DNA from 2 places in the Caballeronia sp. HLA56 genome. Region 2 is predicted to be linked to the other one. Evidence: predicted binding sites of a transcription regulator. Region 2 holds the regulator's gene; the other holds the start of a gene.
What was found. Region 2 encodes FliA, which starts transcription of late flagellar genes. Its sites were predicted from a motif close to CTAAAGTTTNNNNNNNNNNNGCCGNTA; they were not measured.

Region 1: the regulator FliA is predicted to act here: its motif matches at 2,862-2,888, upstream of motA (flagellar motor stator protein MotA).

Annotation. Positions count from the first base shown of each region.
Region 1 covers NZ_BAAHOB010000005.1:176,810-185,534, reverse strand. Annotated here, with positions in the region: gene aqpZ (aquaporin Z) at 1-196, opposite strand, end outside; gene ACYQ47_RS20320 (glycosyltransferase family 4 protein) at 447-1,511, opposite strand; gene flhD (flagellar transcriptional regulator FlhD) at 2,161-2,472, shown strand; gene motA (flagellar motor stator protein MotA) at 2,935-3,795, shown strand; gene motB (flagellar motor protein MotB) at 3,812-4,795, shown strand; gene ACYQ47_RS20300 (response regulator) at 4,873-5,253, shown strand; gene cheA (chemotaxis protein CheA) at 5,317-7,578, shown strand; gene cheW (chemotaxis protein CheW) at 7,601-8,119, shown strand; gene ACYQ47_RS20285 (methyl-accepting chemotaxis protein) at 8,166-8,725, shown strand, end outside.
Region 2 covers NZ_BAAHOB010000005.1:556,340-565,064, forward strand. Annotated here, with positions in the region: gene ACYQ47_RS21985 (thiamine pyrophosphate-binding protein) at 1-1,559, opposite strand, end outside; gene flhF (flagellar biosynthesis protein FlhF) at 1,964-3,748, shown strand; gene ACYQ47_RS21995 (MinD/ParA family ATP-binding protein) at 3,741-4,661, shown strand; gene ACYQ47_RS22000 (RNA polymerase sigma factor FliA) at 4,680-5,411, shown strand; gene ACYQ47_RS22005 (GGDEF domain-containing protein) at 5,506-6,600, opposite strand; gene ACYQ47_RS22010 (Rieske 2Fe-2S domain-containing protein) at 6,804-7,781, shown strand; gene ACYQ47_RS22015 (glycosyltransferase) at 7,834-8,725, opposite strand, start outside.

The sequences.
Region 1 (8,725 bases), 380 kb from region 2:
GGTTCAGATGGCAACCCGACACATGGCCGATGGCGTAAGCCATGGTGAGCACGGTGAGACCGAACGCCAGCGAAACGCCAGCCAGGCCAATGCCGACATGAGGAAAGGCCGCGGCAAGCACGGCGCTTCCGCAACCGCCCAGCACAAGCCAGAAAGTACCGAAAATTTCAGCGCCGAGACGCTTCGACAATTGCATGATCCTGCCTTCGTGAAAAATATGAACAACCGTTGACAAAATGCAAGAAAGCTCAACTCCTCTTGCGCAGCGGAGTTTAAGCGCGATTCTTTGGCAAAACTGTCAAAAATGGTTGATTTGCAGTCAATTCACGCGATAACGGCAGAATCTTCGGAATATCCTTAGCGGGTTGAATTGGGCTCACAAAATGAAAAACCGCCCGTTGTCGGGCGGTTTTTTAAACGATACCTAAGGTCTGGCGCGCCGCGTATTAGCCCACTGCGACCTGACGAAGCACCGGACGCTTGGCCGCCTGAAGCATGGCCGTGTAGCTATCGACGTAATTTTGCGCCATGGTCTTCGCGCTGAAACGACGCTCGAACTGCGCGCGGATTTCCGTGCGCGATAGCTCATCTATCCGATGCAGCGCGCCCACTGCGCCTTGCACGTCTTCGCAGATAAAGCCGGTCACGCCATGATCGATCACTTCCGGCACCGAGCCGCGATTGAACGCGATCACCGGCGTGCCGCATGCCATCGCTTCGATCATCACGAGGCCAAACGGCTCGTTCCAGTCGATCGGGAATAGCAGCGCCTTTGCGCCCGACAAGAATTCCGGCTTCTGCGCTTCATTGATCTCGCCGATGAACTCGACATGCGCCTGCGACAAGAGCGGCTCGATGGTCGACTTGAAATATTCCTGGTCGACCTTGTCCACTTTCGCGGCGATCTTCAGTGGCAGACCGCTTTGCGCCGCGATCTTGATGGCCAGATCGGCGCGCTTTTCCGGGCAGATACGGCCGAGGAACGCCAGGTATTCCGGCTTCTTGTGCGGCTGCGGCGTGAGCAAATCTTCCGGCAGACCGTGATAGACCGTGTTTAGCCAGTTGGCTTGCGGCAGCGGCGTGCGTTGATTGTCCGAGATCGAGATCACGTTCGCCTTCGTGAACGTGTTGAAGATCGGCTGGAGTTCAGGCAGGTCGAGACGGCCGTGCAGCGTCGTCACGAAAGGCGTGTCCATCTGCGTGAACAGCGGGAACGGCATGTAGTCGAGGTGGAAGTGCAGCACGTCGAATTCATGCGCGCGGCGGCGGACGGTTTCGAGCAGGAGCATGTGCGGCGCGAGCGCGTCGCGCACGGTCGGGTCGAGGCGCAGCGCGCGCGGCCAGGCCGCATCGAGAGTCGCCTTGGTTTGCGAATCGCCGCTGGCGAACAGAGTTACATCGTGGCCGAGGTCGACGAGTGCGTCGGTCAGATACGACACGACGCGCTCGGTGCCGCCGTAAAACTTCGGGGGAACTGCTTCGTGCAACGGTGCAATTTGTGCGATTCGCATAACGTGACTCTCCTGTTATTTAAGGCATTGCAGTCACGCTCCGGTCGAGCGCTCGACGCATGCCGTTCGGGCGGGCCGCGTTCGTGTAGAAGACGCCGCCCGAGACTGGCCCGGACAAGAAACTGTTCAACCGGGTTATCCCTTACTGCTCATTATCGGGATCGAGCGCGGCATTACACTTCATTTTTCAAACGCTTAACCTTGTTACAGCACGAAACAACGGCTGTTACGAAGTCAAAAAGTGCATCGATATCAATGACGTAGACGAATTCGACGCACGCAGGGCATTGCCGCGAGGCATTGAAGTAGCACGGATCGGGCCTAAGGCATATGGGCCGGTTCTGCACATGGCACGGAGCGATTCGTGCGCGGGGCATTTCAAGTCGGATGAAAACCTGCCGATAGTTGAGTTTGGTGCTCCCGATTCGCTCAAACAGCGGTTCAACTATTTCGCGTAGGAATTTTTCTTACACGACGTCGCGGGCTTTTCCGTCGATAAATCGGTCGATTTATCCGATTGGCGCGCGCTCGAAGCCTCATCGACAATCGAATCCACACCATGAGCGGGGCCGAATCGCCGCAATCCAGAGCGATCCGAGCAAACGTTTCCCGCACGGCCTGACGAGCCGGGTATCGATTCGGGGAAAAGATGACGGCCAGCACAACCACCACGCTCGCGGAGATTCGCGAGCTTAATCTCGCGTACTTGCTTCTGGCGCAGCAGCTATTGGTTGCGGACCGCGCTTCGGCCATGGCTCGGCTGGCGCTTTCGGACGACGTGGCGCAGTTACTGGCTTCGCTTTCGCCCGCGCAGGCGGTGAGGGTGGCGTCGTCGAGCCATTTGCTGTGCCGCTTTCGCTTCGACGATCACGCCATCCTTTCGTCACTCGACGAAAAGGACAAAAGCGCAGCGCCGGACGCGACCCTCCTCGCGGATGCATTGGCGATAGAAGCCGGCTGATCTGCGCGTTGATTCGAGCTGATCACGGCGGCGTTTGCGTTGCGCGCTCACAGCGCTGACCGAACGCAACGGCGCGCAGCCGGCACGAACCGATCAGACGAGCGGCCGCCGTGCCAACACCTCGTAAGTTGGTCGGCATACGTCTGCGGCCCATGACAGGCCATTCATCCCAGTGAGCCGCCTCGCTGGCAGATCGACGCACGTCTCGCGGTCAACTCGCCTTCTACCACGAACAACTGGCGTATCGCGAAGAGCTATACGCCGCCGTTGCGCGCACGAAAAGGCATTCGCACCGTAGCGTCCCCGCGCGCCATGCGCCATTGCGCCGCATGTCGTCAGAGCCCCATGCCACGCGGGTTTTAGCGTTTGCCTCACCTCCCGGTCATGCACCAAAGTTTTCCCTTGCCGTGCCGTAAACCCACATAACGGCGGTCATCCCGCAACTACCTTGAGGACTCGACTGTGCTGATTTTCGTTGGAACGCTCGTGACATTGCTGTCCGTATTCGGCGGTTACGCGCTCGAAGGCGGCCACCTTGGCGCGCTCGTGCAACCGGTCGAAATCTTGATGATCGCGGGCGCGGGTGTCGGCGCATTCATCCTCGGTAACGGCATCAAGACGATCAAGTCGACGCTGCGCGTCATTCCCACGCTGTTCAAGGGCTCCAAGTACAACAAGGATGTGTACATGGAACTGATGGGCCTGCTCTACGTCCTGCTCGCCAAGGCGCGCAAGGAAGGCACGCTCACCCTCGAAAGCGATATCGACGATCCCCATAAAAGCCCGATCTTCGGTCAGTACCCGAAGATTCTCGCGGACGAGCACATCGTCGAATTCCTGACGGATTATCTGCGGCTGATGGTCGGCGGCAACATGAACGCGTTCGAGATCGAAAGCCTCATGGACGAGGAAATCGAGACGCATCACGCCGAAGGCGAAGCGCCCGCACAAGCGCTGCACAAAGTGGGCGACGCCATGCCCGCGTTCGGTATCGTCGCGGCCGTCATGGGCGTCGTGCACACGATGGCTTCCGCCGATCAGCCGCCCGCGATTCTCGGCGAGATGATCGCGCAGGCGCTCGTCGGCACCTTCCTCGGCATTCTGCTTTCGTATGGCTTCATCGGCCCGCTCGCGGGCGTGGCGGAGCAGCGCGTGGCCGAGCAGACCAAGATGTTTCAGTGCATCAAGGTGACGATCCTTGCGAGTCTGAACGGCTATGCGCCCGCCATCTCGGTGGAGTTCGGCCGCAAGGTGCTGTTCTCGACCGAGCGCCCGTCGTTCTCCGAACTGGAAGAACACGTGCGCCGGGTCCGCGCGAAGTGAAGCGAGGAACGACGCCATGAGCTCACCCGACAAAGACCGGCCAATTTTCATCAAGCGTATCGTCGCGGGCCGCAAGGGACATCACGGCGGCGCGTGGAAGCTTGCCTACGCGGACTTCATGACCGCGATGATGGCGTTCTTCCTGCTCATGTGGCTTCTGAGTTCGACTTCGCCGGTGCAACGACGCGGTATCGCCGAATACTTCAACACGCCGCTCAAGGCCGCGATGGTCGGCGGCAAGACCGTCGGCATGGACTCCAGCATCATCATGGGCGGCGGGCGCGATCTGTCGAGTCCCGAGCCCGGCACGGTGCGCACCACCGAAGGCAATACGCCGTTCGCGGTGCGTTCGTCGGCAAGACCCGATGAAGCCGCGTTGAGACAAGCCGAAGGCGAGATCGAACGCCGCGAGCAAGAGCGCCTGCACGACCTCCAGGTGAAGCTCATGTCGGCCGTCGAGGCCAACCCGACCTTGCGCCAGTTCAGGCAGCAGATACGCATCGATTCGACCCAGCAGGGCTTGCGCATCGAGATTGTCGATACCCAGAAGCGGCCCATGTTCGCGCTCTCCAGCGACTCCGTGCAGCCGTACATGCGCGACATTTTGCGCGAGATAGGCAAGACGCTGAACGACGTGCCCAATCGAATAGTCGTGCAAGGACATACGGATGCCGTGAAGTACGCCGGCGGCGACAAGGGCTACAGCAACTGGGAACTATCGGCGGACCGCGCGAACGCGTCGCGGCGCGAGCTGATCTACGGCGGCATGGACGAAGCGAAGGTGCTGCGCGTGCTCGGGCTTGCATCGACGCAGAACCTGAATCGCAAGGACGCGATGGACCCGGAAAACCGGCGCATCAGCATCATCGTGCTCAACCGGCGCGCGGAGAGCGCCATGTTGCGCGACGACGGCGCGCCGCCCGCGACATTCGACAACGCGGCGGGCGCGGCTCCCGTGCTGGACAAACTCGCGCCCGTATTCCAAGCGCGACCGCAATAAAAGCGAAATCCGCGCGAAAGACTCTCAAGACTCCACACGTTTTAGCCGTCAACCCGGCAAGACCGCAAGAGACACACATGATCAAGAACATTCTGGCAATCGACGATTCCGCCGCCATGCGGCAGATTCTCTCCGCCACGCTGACGACGGCGGGCTACGAAGTGACCGTCGCGTCGGACGGCAACGAAGGGCTCGAATGGGCCCTCGCCGAGCGTTTCGATCTCGTCCTGACGGACCAGCACATGCCCGGCAAGAGCGGGCTCGATTTGATCGCGGAGTTGCGGGTGAATCACGCCTACCAGGCAACGCCGGTGCTCGTGCTGACGACCGAGGACAGCGAAGCGTTCAAGGACGCGGCGCGCGCGGCGGGAGCGACCGGCTGGATTCAGAAGCCGCTCGATCCCGAGCTCTTGACCGAGTTGGTGGCTGCACTGTCGGAACCCGAAGAGCAGCACTGAGCAAGACGAAGCAAACCTCGACCGAATAACGCGACTGAACAGCATTTCTGCGGTGACTCAAGCATGACACTCGACATTACCCAGTTCTATCAGACCTTCTTCGACGAAGCAGACGAACTGCTCGCGCAGATGGAGCAGCTGCTGCTCGTTCTGGACATTGCGAATCCCGATCCGGAAGACCTCGCGGCGATCTTTCGCGCGGCGCATTCGATCAAGGGCGGCGCGGCGACCTTCGGCTTCACGGCGCTCACGGAAACGACGCACATCCTCGAATCGCTTCTGGACCGCGCGCGCAACAACGAACTCGTTCTGCGCCGCGACATGATCGATACCTTCCTCGCGACGAAGGACGTGCTCTCGGACCAGCTCGCCGCGTATCGCGCGAGCGCCGAGCCGGATGCGGCTGCGGCCGCGGCGATCTGCGCGAAGCTCGAGCGTCTGAAGCACGAAGACCCGGAAGCGCCGGCGGCACCGGTGATAGAAGAAGCCGCCGCCGTCATCGAGAAGGCGCAACAACACGAACCCGCCTACGAAGGCCCGAACGCTCCGCCCGCGCATGTCATCGCGCAGGCTGCGGAAGCGATCGAGGACGACGGCACGTGGGACGGCGCGTTCGAAGTCACGGACGGCGCACCGATTGCAGGAACCGCTGCGGCAGCATCGGCAGCGGAAGCAGGACCCCACCTGAAAATTACGCTACGGGGGGTGGGCGAGAAGGACCTGGCGACTTTGACCGAGGAGCTGGGTAACCTGGGAAGTATCGTCGGAGAAAAGAAGACTGACGCCGAACTCGTGCTTTGGCTCGAGTCGGACGTGAGCGCCGACGACATCGTGGCCGTGTGCTGCTTCGTGATCGATGAATCGCAGATCGGAATCGGCCGTGGCAATGCGGCGGATCAGTCGGCGCAGTCGCCGGCCGCATCCGTCGAAGTACCGCCGGCAACGGCGGCGCATCACGCGCTACAGCAACAGCCGGACGCATCGCAGGCGCTCGACGCGTCTGCATCCACGGCGCAACAAAAACAACAAGCGGCGACGGCGGCGGTCCCGGAGACTGCCGCCCAACCGTCACAGAAACCGGCCAACGCCAATACGAACGATGCCGATAAAAAGGCGCGTCCGGCAGCGGCCGCATCGGCGGAAGGCAGCTCGATTCGCGTCGGCGTGGAGAAGGTCGATCAGCTCATCAACCTGGTGGGCGAACTGGTCATCACGCAGGCGATGCTCGCGGAAACGACGAGCACGTTCGATCCTGCATTGCACGACCGTCTTTTCAACGGCATGGCGCAGCTCGAGCGCAACGCGCGCGATCTGCAAGAAGCCGTCATGTCCATCCGCATGATGCCGATGGATTACGTATTCAGCCGCTTCCCCCGGCTCGTGCGCGATATCGCGGGCAAGCTCGGCAAGGACGTGGAACTCGTCACGTTCGGTCAGGCGACCGAACTGGACAAGAGCCTGATCGAACGCATCATCGATCCGCTCACGCACCTCGTGCGCAACTCGCTCGATCACGGCATCGAAACCGTGGAAGCGCGTCGCGCGGCGGGCAAGTCGACGACCGGCCAGCTCGTGTTGTCGGCGGCGCATCACGGCGGCAACATCGTGATCGAAGTCAGCGACGACGGCGCGGGCCTGCGCCGCGACAAGATTCTCGCGAAGGCGCAGAAGCAGGGCATGCAGGTTTCCGAGTCGATGAGCGACGAGGAAGTGTGGCAGCTCATCTTCATGCCGGGCTTCTCGACCGCCGAACAGGTGACGGACATTTCCGGCCGCGGCGTGGGCATGGACGTGGTCAAGCGCAACATCCAGTCGATGGGCGGCCACGTCGAAATCAAGTCGCGTGAAGGCGCGGGCACGACCACCAAGATCGTGCTGCCGCTCACGCTCGCGATTCTCGACGGCATGTCGGTGAAGGTCGGCAGCGAGATCTTCATTCTGCCGCTCAACTTCGTGATGGAGTCGCTTCAGCCGGTGGCCGAAGACATCTACACGGTCGCCAACGGCGAGCGCGTGGTGCGCGTGCGCGGTGAGTATCTGCCGCTCGTGGCGCTGCATGCCGTGTTCGACGTGGAGAACGCGCGCACCGAGCCCACGCAAGGCATCGTCACCATCATGCAGACCGAAGGCCGGCGCTTCGCCATGCTGATCGACGAACTCGTCGGCCAGCAGCAAGTGGTCGTGAAGAATCTCGAAACCAATTATCGCAAGGTGCACGGCATTTCAGCCGCGACCATTCTGGGCGATGGCAGCGTCGCGCTGATCGTCGACGTGGCCGCGCTCAACCGCGAATCGCGTGTGCAGCACAGCGCGCACGCTCATTAACACCCGCATCGAAGGAGTTACCGTGGCAGACATTCAAAACATCCATTCAGCGACGTCTTCGCGTCGCGACGCGCAACACGCGGAAGCCGCCGGACAAGAGTTTCTGGTGTTCACGCTCGGCGCCGAAGAGTACGGCATCGACATCCTGAAGGTGCAGGAGATTCGCGGTTACGACAACGTGACGCGCATTGCCAATGCGCCTTCGTTCATCAAGGGCGTGATCAATCTGCGCGGCATCATCGTGCCGATCGTGGACATGCGCATCAAGTTCAATCTGGGTCGCGTCGAGTACGACAACCAGACGGTCGTGATCATTCTGAACGTCGCGCATCGCGTGGTCGGCATGGTGGTCGACGGCGTCTCGGACGTCCTCACGCTCACCCAAGAGCAAGTGATGCCCGCGCCCGAATTCGGCGCGACGCTGACCTCCGAATATCTGACGGGCTTAGGCACCGTGGATGGCCGCATGCTGATTCTGATGGACATCGAGAAGCTCATGACGAGCCGCGAGATGGAATTGATCGACTCGGTTGCCGCTTAAAACAACCGCGTTCGTGTACCGAAGCGCGGGCTCAGGGAAGAAAGACATGTTCAAGAAGTTGTCGATCCGCACGATGCTCACGCTCGTCGGACTGCTATTCGTCAGTTGCGCGGCCGTGATCGGCGCGCTGTCGCTCGTCGGCCTGAACTCGGCGAGCCATTCGCTCACGTCGCTCGCGCAGGAAGACATGGTCGCGATGCGCGCGCTCGCGGAGACCTCGTCGTATCTGCTGCGCTCGCGCATCACGCTCGACCGCGTGCGTTCGCTCGCCGAAGCGGGCAACGACGCGGAAGCGAAGAAAGCGCTGGACCGCGGCCAGTATCTGCTCGACAAGAGCAACGAGAACTGGAAGCTCTATCTCGACACCCATAAGCCGATGCTGCCGAAGACCACGCTCGATGAGCTCGTGGCGCAGCACGACACGCTCGTGAAGACGGGCGTCGAGCCGGAATTCACCGCGATCCGCGCGAACGACATGGCCGCGTATCACGCCATCGCGGATACGAAGATCAGCCCGATGTTCGTGTCCTTCGATCAGGCGGTAGTCGCGGCGGTGGCGTTCCAGCAGAAGCACGCGGAAGAATCGCGCTCGAACACGGCGTCGCA
Region 2 (8,725 bases):
AACTGCTCCGTCGATTCGACCCGCTCGCCGTGCGCCCCGAACGCGCGCGCATAAGCCGCGAAGTCGGGGTTCGTCAGCCCCGTGCCATGGACCCGATGCGGATAGTGCCGCTCCTGATGCATGCGGATCGTGCCGAACTGCCCGTTGTTCACGACCACGAAAATCACCGGCAGCTGGTACTGCATCGCCGTGGCGAGTTCGTGGCTCGACATCATGAAGCAGCCATCGCCCGCGAACGCGATCACCGTGCGCTGCGGATACAGCGACTTCGCCGCGATGGCCGCAGGCACGCCGTAACCCATCGCACCGCTCGTCGGCGCAACTTGCGAGCGGAAGTGCCGATACGAATAATGCCGATGCAGCCAGGTCGCGTAATTGCCCGCGCCGTTGGTGAGAATCGCGTCTTCGGGCAGGCGCTCAGAAAGCGTGCGCATGATCTCGCCGAGCTGGACATCGCCGAGCATGGGGCGCGGCTTGCGCCATTCGAGATACGCGGCGTGCGCCGTCTCGGCGCTGCCCGACCACGCGATCTGCGCGGGCGGTTCGAGCGCGGCAAGCATCGACGCAATCTCGGGCATGCCGGAGACGATCGGCAGATCGGCGCTATACACGCGGCCCAGTTCCTCCGCGCCCTGATGCACGTGAATCAGCGTCTGCTTCGTCTTAGGGATGTCGAGCAGCGTGTAGCCGCCCGTCGTCGATTCACCCATGCGCGGGCCGAGAACGAAGAGCACGTCCGCTTCGCGCACGCGCGCGGCCAGCGCCGGATTGATGCCGAGCCCGACATCGCCCGCGTAATTCGGATGCTCGTTATGCAGCGTGTCCTGATAGCGGAACGCGCATCCCGCCGGCAACTGCCAGCGCTCGATGAAGCGCGCGAAGTCCTGCGTCGCCTCGGCGGTCCAGCCGCTGCCGCCCGCGATCACGAACGGTGTCTTCGCGTTGGCGAGCAGTTCGCGCACGCGCTCCATCTGCGCCTGCGACGGCGCCGCCGCGACGCGTTGATAGCGCGGCACGGGCGGCGCCGCATCGCACGCTTCGGTCAGCATGTCTTCGGGTAACGCCAGCACGACCGGGCCGGGTCGTCCCGCCATCGCGACATGGAACGCGTGGCTTAGATATTCCGGCACGCGGCGCGGATCGTCGATTTGCGCGACCCACTTCGCCATCTGCCCGAACATGCGCCGATAGTCGATTTCCTGAAACGCCTCGCGATCCATGTGATCCCGCGCGCATTGGCCGATCAGCAGGATCATCGGCGTCGAGTCCTGGAAAGCGGTGTGCACGCCGATGGACGCGTGCGTCGCGCCCGGCCCGCGCGTGACGATAGCCACGCCCGGACGCCCCGTCAGCTTGCCGACCGCCTCGGCCATGTTCGCCGCGCCGGCTTCGTGGCGGCAGACGATCGTCTGTATCTGGCTGGTTTCGTCGTGCAGCGAATCCAGGACGGCGAGAAAGCTCTCGCCCGGCACGCAGAACACGCGTTCGACACCGTGATGAACGAGCGCATCGACAACCAGACGCGCGCCGGTGGTCTGGCCATGAGAAGCGGATGCCATGCGAACAAGTCTCCTTTGTCAGTGAGCATCGGTGAGCCCGGGTTTCGAGCCGCAGACCGTAGCTTACGCCGCTGGATGGGACTCTGGCTGATGCAGTCCGGCCGCCTTGGCGCGCGACGCGCCTGCCGCCGCGCGCCTCACAGCCGGACAAACCGCCAAGCGACATCTCTCGTCCCGTCGCGTCGATCGTGCCAGACCGGCATTTTTTCCCGCATGACGCGCGACGCAATCCGCACGGCCGGGTTGTTTCCATCAGTCGAAATACCCCTCTTTCACACCCTTTATCCAGCGATAGGCCCGAAGTGATCTTCGCAATAATGGCTTCACTGAAAAGCGGGCACGGAAATAACCAAAGGGTGCTCGCCTCGCAAATATCGCTGCATCTATCCTCATCGGGGGCCAGTTTGAACATTCGTAAATTCATCGGCGCGAACAGTCGTGACGCTCTGCGCCAGGTCCGTGAAGCGCTCGGACCCGATGCCGTGGTGTTGTCCAACCGCACGCTCGACGATGGATCGGTGGAAATCGTCGGTGTCGCGGATAGCGATCTCGCTTCGATCTCGCCCGCGAAGGCCGCACGCGAACAAGCCGCCGCCGCGCCGTTCGCCAGCGCCACGCCGCGCGCCGCGCTTGCACAAGCCGCAGCCGCCGCGATGAAGCAGCAGGCCGCCGCTCCCAGCTCTCCGATGAACCCCTACGCCAGCGGCGATGTTTTCTCCTCCGTCTTCGGCAACACCGCCGACGCCGACGATTTCGACGAGCAAGCCGACGAAGAGCGCATGGAAGCACCGCGCACGATGGCCGATTCCAATCCGTGGTTGATCGAACATGCGCGCCGTATCGCGCAACAGGCTTCGGTGCCGTCGAACCGGCCGCTGACGCCGTCTGCCGCAATTGCACGCGGCATGGGCGTGCCGGTATCGGTCAAGGCAGCCGACGCACCGCGCCAGCAAGCGCCGCGTGCACAAGCCGCCGCGCAACCGGTTGCCGCCGCGCCTGCCGCACCCGCCGCGCAAGCGCACGCAAAGATCGAAACGCCCGACTGGGCGCGTGAAGCCGCGCAAGTCGCCGCACGCCGCGCCGCACAGAAGATCAACGCAGCACCGCAACCCGCCGACGAAGCGCCGGCCGCATCGGGCAATTTCGAAGGCTTGCCGGCCAATGCCGCAGCCGTCGTGACCGAAGCCATCCGCACGCGCATGGAGCAAGTCGTCAACGAAACGGTGATGAACGAACTCTCGTCGATGCGCGAGATGATGGAAGAGCACTTCTCGGGTTTGCTGTGGGGCGACCGCCAGCGCCGCAACCCGACCAACTCGGCCTTGACCAAGCGCCTCTTCGCCGCCGGTTTCTCCGCGCAACTCGTGCGCATGGTGATCGACAACATGCCGTCGATGGAGAACGTGGAAAACGCGCTCGAATGGGTGCAGCAAGTTCTCGAATCGAATCTGCCGGTGATGCCGAGCGAAGACGCGTTGATGGAACGCGGCGGCGTGTTCGCGCTGATGGGCCCGACGGGCGTCGGCAAGACGACGACCACGGCAAAGCTCGCGGCGCGCTGCGTGATGCGCTTCGGCGCCAGCAAGGTCGCGCTCCTGACGACGGACAGCTACCGGATCGGCGCGCATGAACAACTGCGCATCTTCGGCAAGATTCTCGGCGTCTCGGTGCACGCGGTAAAGGACGGCGCCGACCTGCAACTCGCGCTCTCCGAACTGCGCAACAAACATATCGTGCTGATCGACACGATCGGCATGAGCCAGCGCGATCGCACGGTCTCCGACCAGATCGCGATGCTGTGCGGCACGGGTCAGCCGGTGCAACGCTTGTTGCTGCTGAACGCCACGAGCCACGGCGACACGCTCAACGAAGTCGTGCAGGCCTACAAGAGTGCGCCGGACCAGCCGCCGCTCGCGGGCTGCATTCTGACCAAGCTCGACGAGGCGACCAACCTCGGCAGCGTGCTCGATACGGTCATCCGCTACAAGCTGCCGGTGCATTACGTATCGACCGGTCAGAAGGTGCCGGAGAACTTGTACGTCGCAACCAAGCGTTTCCTCATCAAGAGCGCGTTCTGCATTCCGCGCGATGGCTCGCCTTTCGTGCCGCAAGACGACGATGTGCCGGCGCTTCTGTCCGCACTGTCCGCACGCGCCACGACCGAACTGCATGGAGTCCATTTTGGATAAGTTCGTGCTCGATCAGGCTGAAGGCCTGAGAAGGCTGCTGACGCGCGCCAGTTCTCGCGTGGTGGCTGTAGTGGGCGGACCGGCGGGCATCGGTTGCACGTCGGCGGTAGTGAACCTCGGCGCGGCGTTGTCCGTGCATGGCAAGGATGTGCTCGTCATCGACGAGCGGCATAACGCGGGCTCGGTCAGCCGCATGGCGGGTGTGGATGGCGCGGGCGCGCTCTCGGCGGTGATGTCCGGCCGTCGCGAATTGCAGGATGTCGCGGTGCGCACGCCGATGGGTTTTTCGCTGATCGCCGCACCGCGCGATGAACGTATCAGCCACGACGCAGCGCAAGCACGCGCGCTGCTCGACGGCCCCGCAGATATCGTGCTGATCGATGCGCAACTCGATCGTAATGGCGCGCTCTCGTCGCTCGCGGCGCAGGCGCATGACTTTCTGATAGTGACGCGGGTAGCCGCGTCGGCGATCACCGAGGCGTATGCGTGCATGAAGCGCTTGCACTACGCCCACGCGATCGGCCAGTTCCGCGTGCTGATGAATCACGTGCAGGACGCAGCCGATGCAGCGGTCGCGTTCGACAACCTCTCGGGTGTCGCGAGCCGTTATTTGGCCGTGTCGCTCGTGCAGGCAGGGTATGTGTCCGAGGATGCGCGCGTCGCTCGGGCGAGGGAGCTCTCTCGGTGTGCGGTGGAAGCGTTTCCGGCTACGGCCGCGGCGCGCGACTACCGCTACATCGCAGCCGAGCTGCTGCACTGGCCGATGCGTCCCGCGCCGTTTTCGCGCGGCGACGAAGCGAGCCAGTACGACGCGCACATTCCGGTTGGCGAGTCTGGTGAAAGCGGACGGAAAGCGGCGCACCGAGCGGCGGCGTTTTCCGATCATGCAATGAGCAGCACGGCGTCGATGTGATATTGAAAGGTGAACAGGATGTATAACGCCCAAGGCAAACTCTCGCAGTCCGACGTGCTTACGAAATATGCGCCGCTCGTTCGCCGCCTCGGACTCCAGCTCGTCGCCAAAATGCCGGCGAGCGTCGATCTCGACGATCTGATTCAGGCCGGCATGATTGGCCTCCTCGATGCGGCTAGCCGCTACAAGGAAGATCAGGGCGCCCAGTTCGAAACCTACGCAAGTCAGCGTATTCGCGGCGCCATGCTCGACGAGTTGCGCGCCAACGACTGGTTGCCACGCAGCATGCGCAAGACATCGCGCGAAGTGGAGTCGGCGGTACACAAGGTGGAACAGAACCTTGGCCGTTCGGCCAGCGAGACCGAAGTCGCCGAGCACATGAAGATGCCGCTCGACGAGTATCAGTCGATGCTGCAGGACTTGCACGGCAGCCAGTTGATCTATTACGAAGACTTCGACCGCTCGGCGGACGACGAGCCGTTCCTCGACCGTTACTGCGTCGATCGTTCGGACCCGCTGTCGGCGCTTCTGGACGACAGTCTGCGCGGCGCGCTGATCGAAGCCATCGACAAGTTGCCGGAGCGCGAGAAGCTGCTCATGAGCTTGTACTACGAGAAGGGCCTCAACCTGCGCGAAATCGGCGCGGTGATGGAAGTGAGCGAGTCGCGCGTGTGCCAGTTGCATAGCCAGGCCGTGGCGCGTTTGCGTGCGAAGCTGCGGGAACAGTCGTGGACTAGCGTCGAGGCCTGAGTTCCGAGTTGTAGAGGCGCGCGAAGCCCCGAACCGGGGCCGCGCGCTTTTTGCTTTTGCCTTTGCAAAGGCGCTCGAATGCGCGCGGATGGGCTCAATGCATCTCGAAGTCGCGCGCCTCGGCGAACACCGTCTTGCCTTCGCCGAGACTCTTTGCGCGATACATCGCGCGATCCGCGGCTCTCAGCACGGCGGTGATATCGGCGTCATGCGCTTCTGCCGCGCTCGACAGCAAGCAGGCGCCGATACTCGCCGATACGCTCACTGGCCGCTCCTGCACCAGCGTGAGGTCGGCGAGCGCCGAATGGATGCCATCGGTGAGCGTGAGCACCGCGCTGCGATCGCGCATGTTGCGCGCGAGCACGACGAACTCGTCGCCGCCCAGCCGCGCGATGGTGTCGGTCTTGCGCATGCGCCGTGCAAGCAATTGCGCGAACGACTGCAACAGCACGTCGCCGACCGCGTGACCGTAGGTATCGTTCACGCCCTTGAAGCCGTCGAGGTCGATCAGTAGCAGTGCGCTGGTATTCGCGTCGGCGGCTTCGGGCGCGGACATCGCGCGATTCACGGTTTGTTCGAGCGCGTAACGGTTATAGAGGCCCGTGAGCGGGTCTGTCGATGCCTGCCGCGCCAGCACGCGATTCGCGCTGCCAAGCCTGTCGACCAGCACACTCAGATACACCGACGCGCCCAGCACGCTCAGCGCGAGCCCGAGCGCGGCGGCGCGGTTTGCCACCCACCACGGTTGCCACAACGCCAGCGCGACGATCGCGACGAGCGCCATTGCGCACGAAATGGCGAGCGTGCGCTTGCCGTAGCGGCATCCCGAGCCGATCAGAAACCAGAACACCACCCACAGCAGCGGCAAGGCGAGCGTGCCGCAGAGAAAGAGCATGGCGCCGAGCAACGCCTGATCGAGGATAGTGGTGATGACGAGCCGGACGTTGGACAGCGCCATCATCCGGCTGACGAGCAATAGTGTGATTGCACCGTAGGACACGTAGAGCGCGATCAACCGCGTGATCAGCGACGCGTTGGCCGAAGGGTGCCGCCACGCATACACCGCATAAGCCAGCAGAACTGCCGCTCCCATCCCGATACGCAGCATGGCTTGCTCGCGTTCGGGATTCCGGTTGCCGGACCATGCGAAGGCATAGGCCCGGCGTGCCGGTTGATGCGCCTGCTCCATACTGAACCCCTGGTGGTGATTTCTTGCTGTTATGGTCTTTTGCGCGTGTCTTTGCTGTCGCGCTTTTGTCTTATTGCGGCCCCGTCGCGATGTTCGTCTCCGACGACTGGTATTTTGCAACGTTTTGCCAAGCTGCTGTGAATCGTGTAAGAACGCATCTCGGACAGATGATTAACGGCGTTTTCTGCGGATGCTTCAGTGCTATGAGCGACGACTTTTCTCTCGCTGGCGAATGGCTGGCGGTCTGTAATGGCGATGACGTGCCGGCGGGTTCGACGCGAGCGTTCATCGTGGCGGATGAGCGCATCGTCGTATGGCGCGATGCCGAAGGCGTGGCGCATGTCTGGCGTGACTACTGTCCGCATCGCGGCGCGCAACTGTCGCTGGGCACGGTGACGAACGATCAGCTCGTGTGTCCGTATCACGGCTGGCGCTACGACACGCTTGGTCAGTGCGTGCTGATTCCGTCGAATCCGTCGCTTCGGCCTTCGAAACGCGCGTGCGCCACCGCGTTCGTCGCCGAGGAGAAATACGGCGTCGTGTGGATGTGCTTCGGCGAGCCCGCGCACGCGCTCGATTTCTTTCCCGAAGCCGCGATTCCGGGCGGACGGCGCATCAACCTTGCGCCGCAGACGGTGAAGTCGTCCGCGCCGCGTGTCGTCGAAAACTTCCTGGACATGGCGCATTTTTCGTTCGTGCACGTGGGCATTCTCGGCGAGGATGCGCATACCGAAGTGCCGGACTATGAAGTCGTGGAAAGCGCAGACGGACTCGAAGCGCGCCAGTGCCGTTTCTGGCAGCCGGCGGGATTGCCGGGGCAGGGCGGCGCGATGATGGATTACGTTTATCGCGTGAAGCGGCCGCTGGTTGCGAAGCTCACGAAGATGGCGTCGGGGGTAATGGGCGCACTGCATATCATGCTGGTGGCGTCGCCCGTGACGCAGACCGAGACCCGCGCGTGGCTCGTTTCCATTCACGAAGACGAGACTTCGCACAGCGACGAGGAGCTGTACGACTTCAACATGGAGATTCTGCTGCAGGACACGCCGATCGTGGAGTCGCAATGGCCGAAGCTGCTGCCGCTCGCGCTCGATGCGGAGTTGCATCAGAAGTGCGACCGGATGTCGGTGGCGTATCGGAGATGGTTGGCGGGAATGGGGTTTGGGTGGGGGACCATCTAACACGCGGAAAAAGCGGGAACGTGCGTATTGCGCCACGCTCCCGCCATGAACCTTAGAGCAGCGCGACGCCTGCTTCGGTGACCACCTTCCAGTCAAATTCGTCGTGCCCGCAAATCTGCTCCATGGCGCCGCAGAATTCACTCGCCGTTGCGTGCAGATAACGCAGATCGTCGCCCCATTCGGGCAGAGCGCCTTGCTGTGTAGTCAGCACGACGACCATATGATCCTTGTGCGGGCTGTTCGCATGTAGCTTCAGGCTGTGCTGAACCTTTTGCGCGTCGCCCTGCGCGTCAAGGATCAACACGGCTGGAATCCGTTCCGGCGCGGTGACGGAGGTCTTGCCCGGATTGAGACCCAGGCAGCGCAGAAAAACCTCGTGATAGCGCGACAGTTGGGACTGCACCGAACCGCTCTTGTACACGATAGCCTGCGCGGTGCGGGCCAATCCGCGTCGTTGTGCGGGATTGTCGATGAGACGCGCGATTGCATCGATCCAGCTCTCGGTCGATTCCGCCTCTACGCACAACCCCGAGCAGCGGTTTGTCACCAGTTCGTTGTAGGCGGAATGATCGCTGCCGACCGTCGCCACGCCCGCCGCCGAGTATTCCAGCCACTCCATGCGTGGTGCGCCATCTATAGTTGCCGATGCCGCCAGCGGCATGAGCGCGAGATCGAGTTCGAGCTGCTGTAACGCCACGGCATGCGCGGCGTACGTCGCGGACGTGCCCGTCATGGTGACGTCTTCGTGGCCCATCCAGTCATCGGGCGGCAGCGCGCCGACGAAGACGAACTGCACAACGCCTGCAAAGCGCGCGCGAATCTCATTCAGCGCCGGTTCGATCAAGGCAAAATTGCACGGCTTCATGGCCGAACCCATTAGGCCAATACGTACCTTGCCACCATGCGTACGTACCGGACTGTAGAAGCGGTCGAAGTCGACGCTC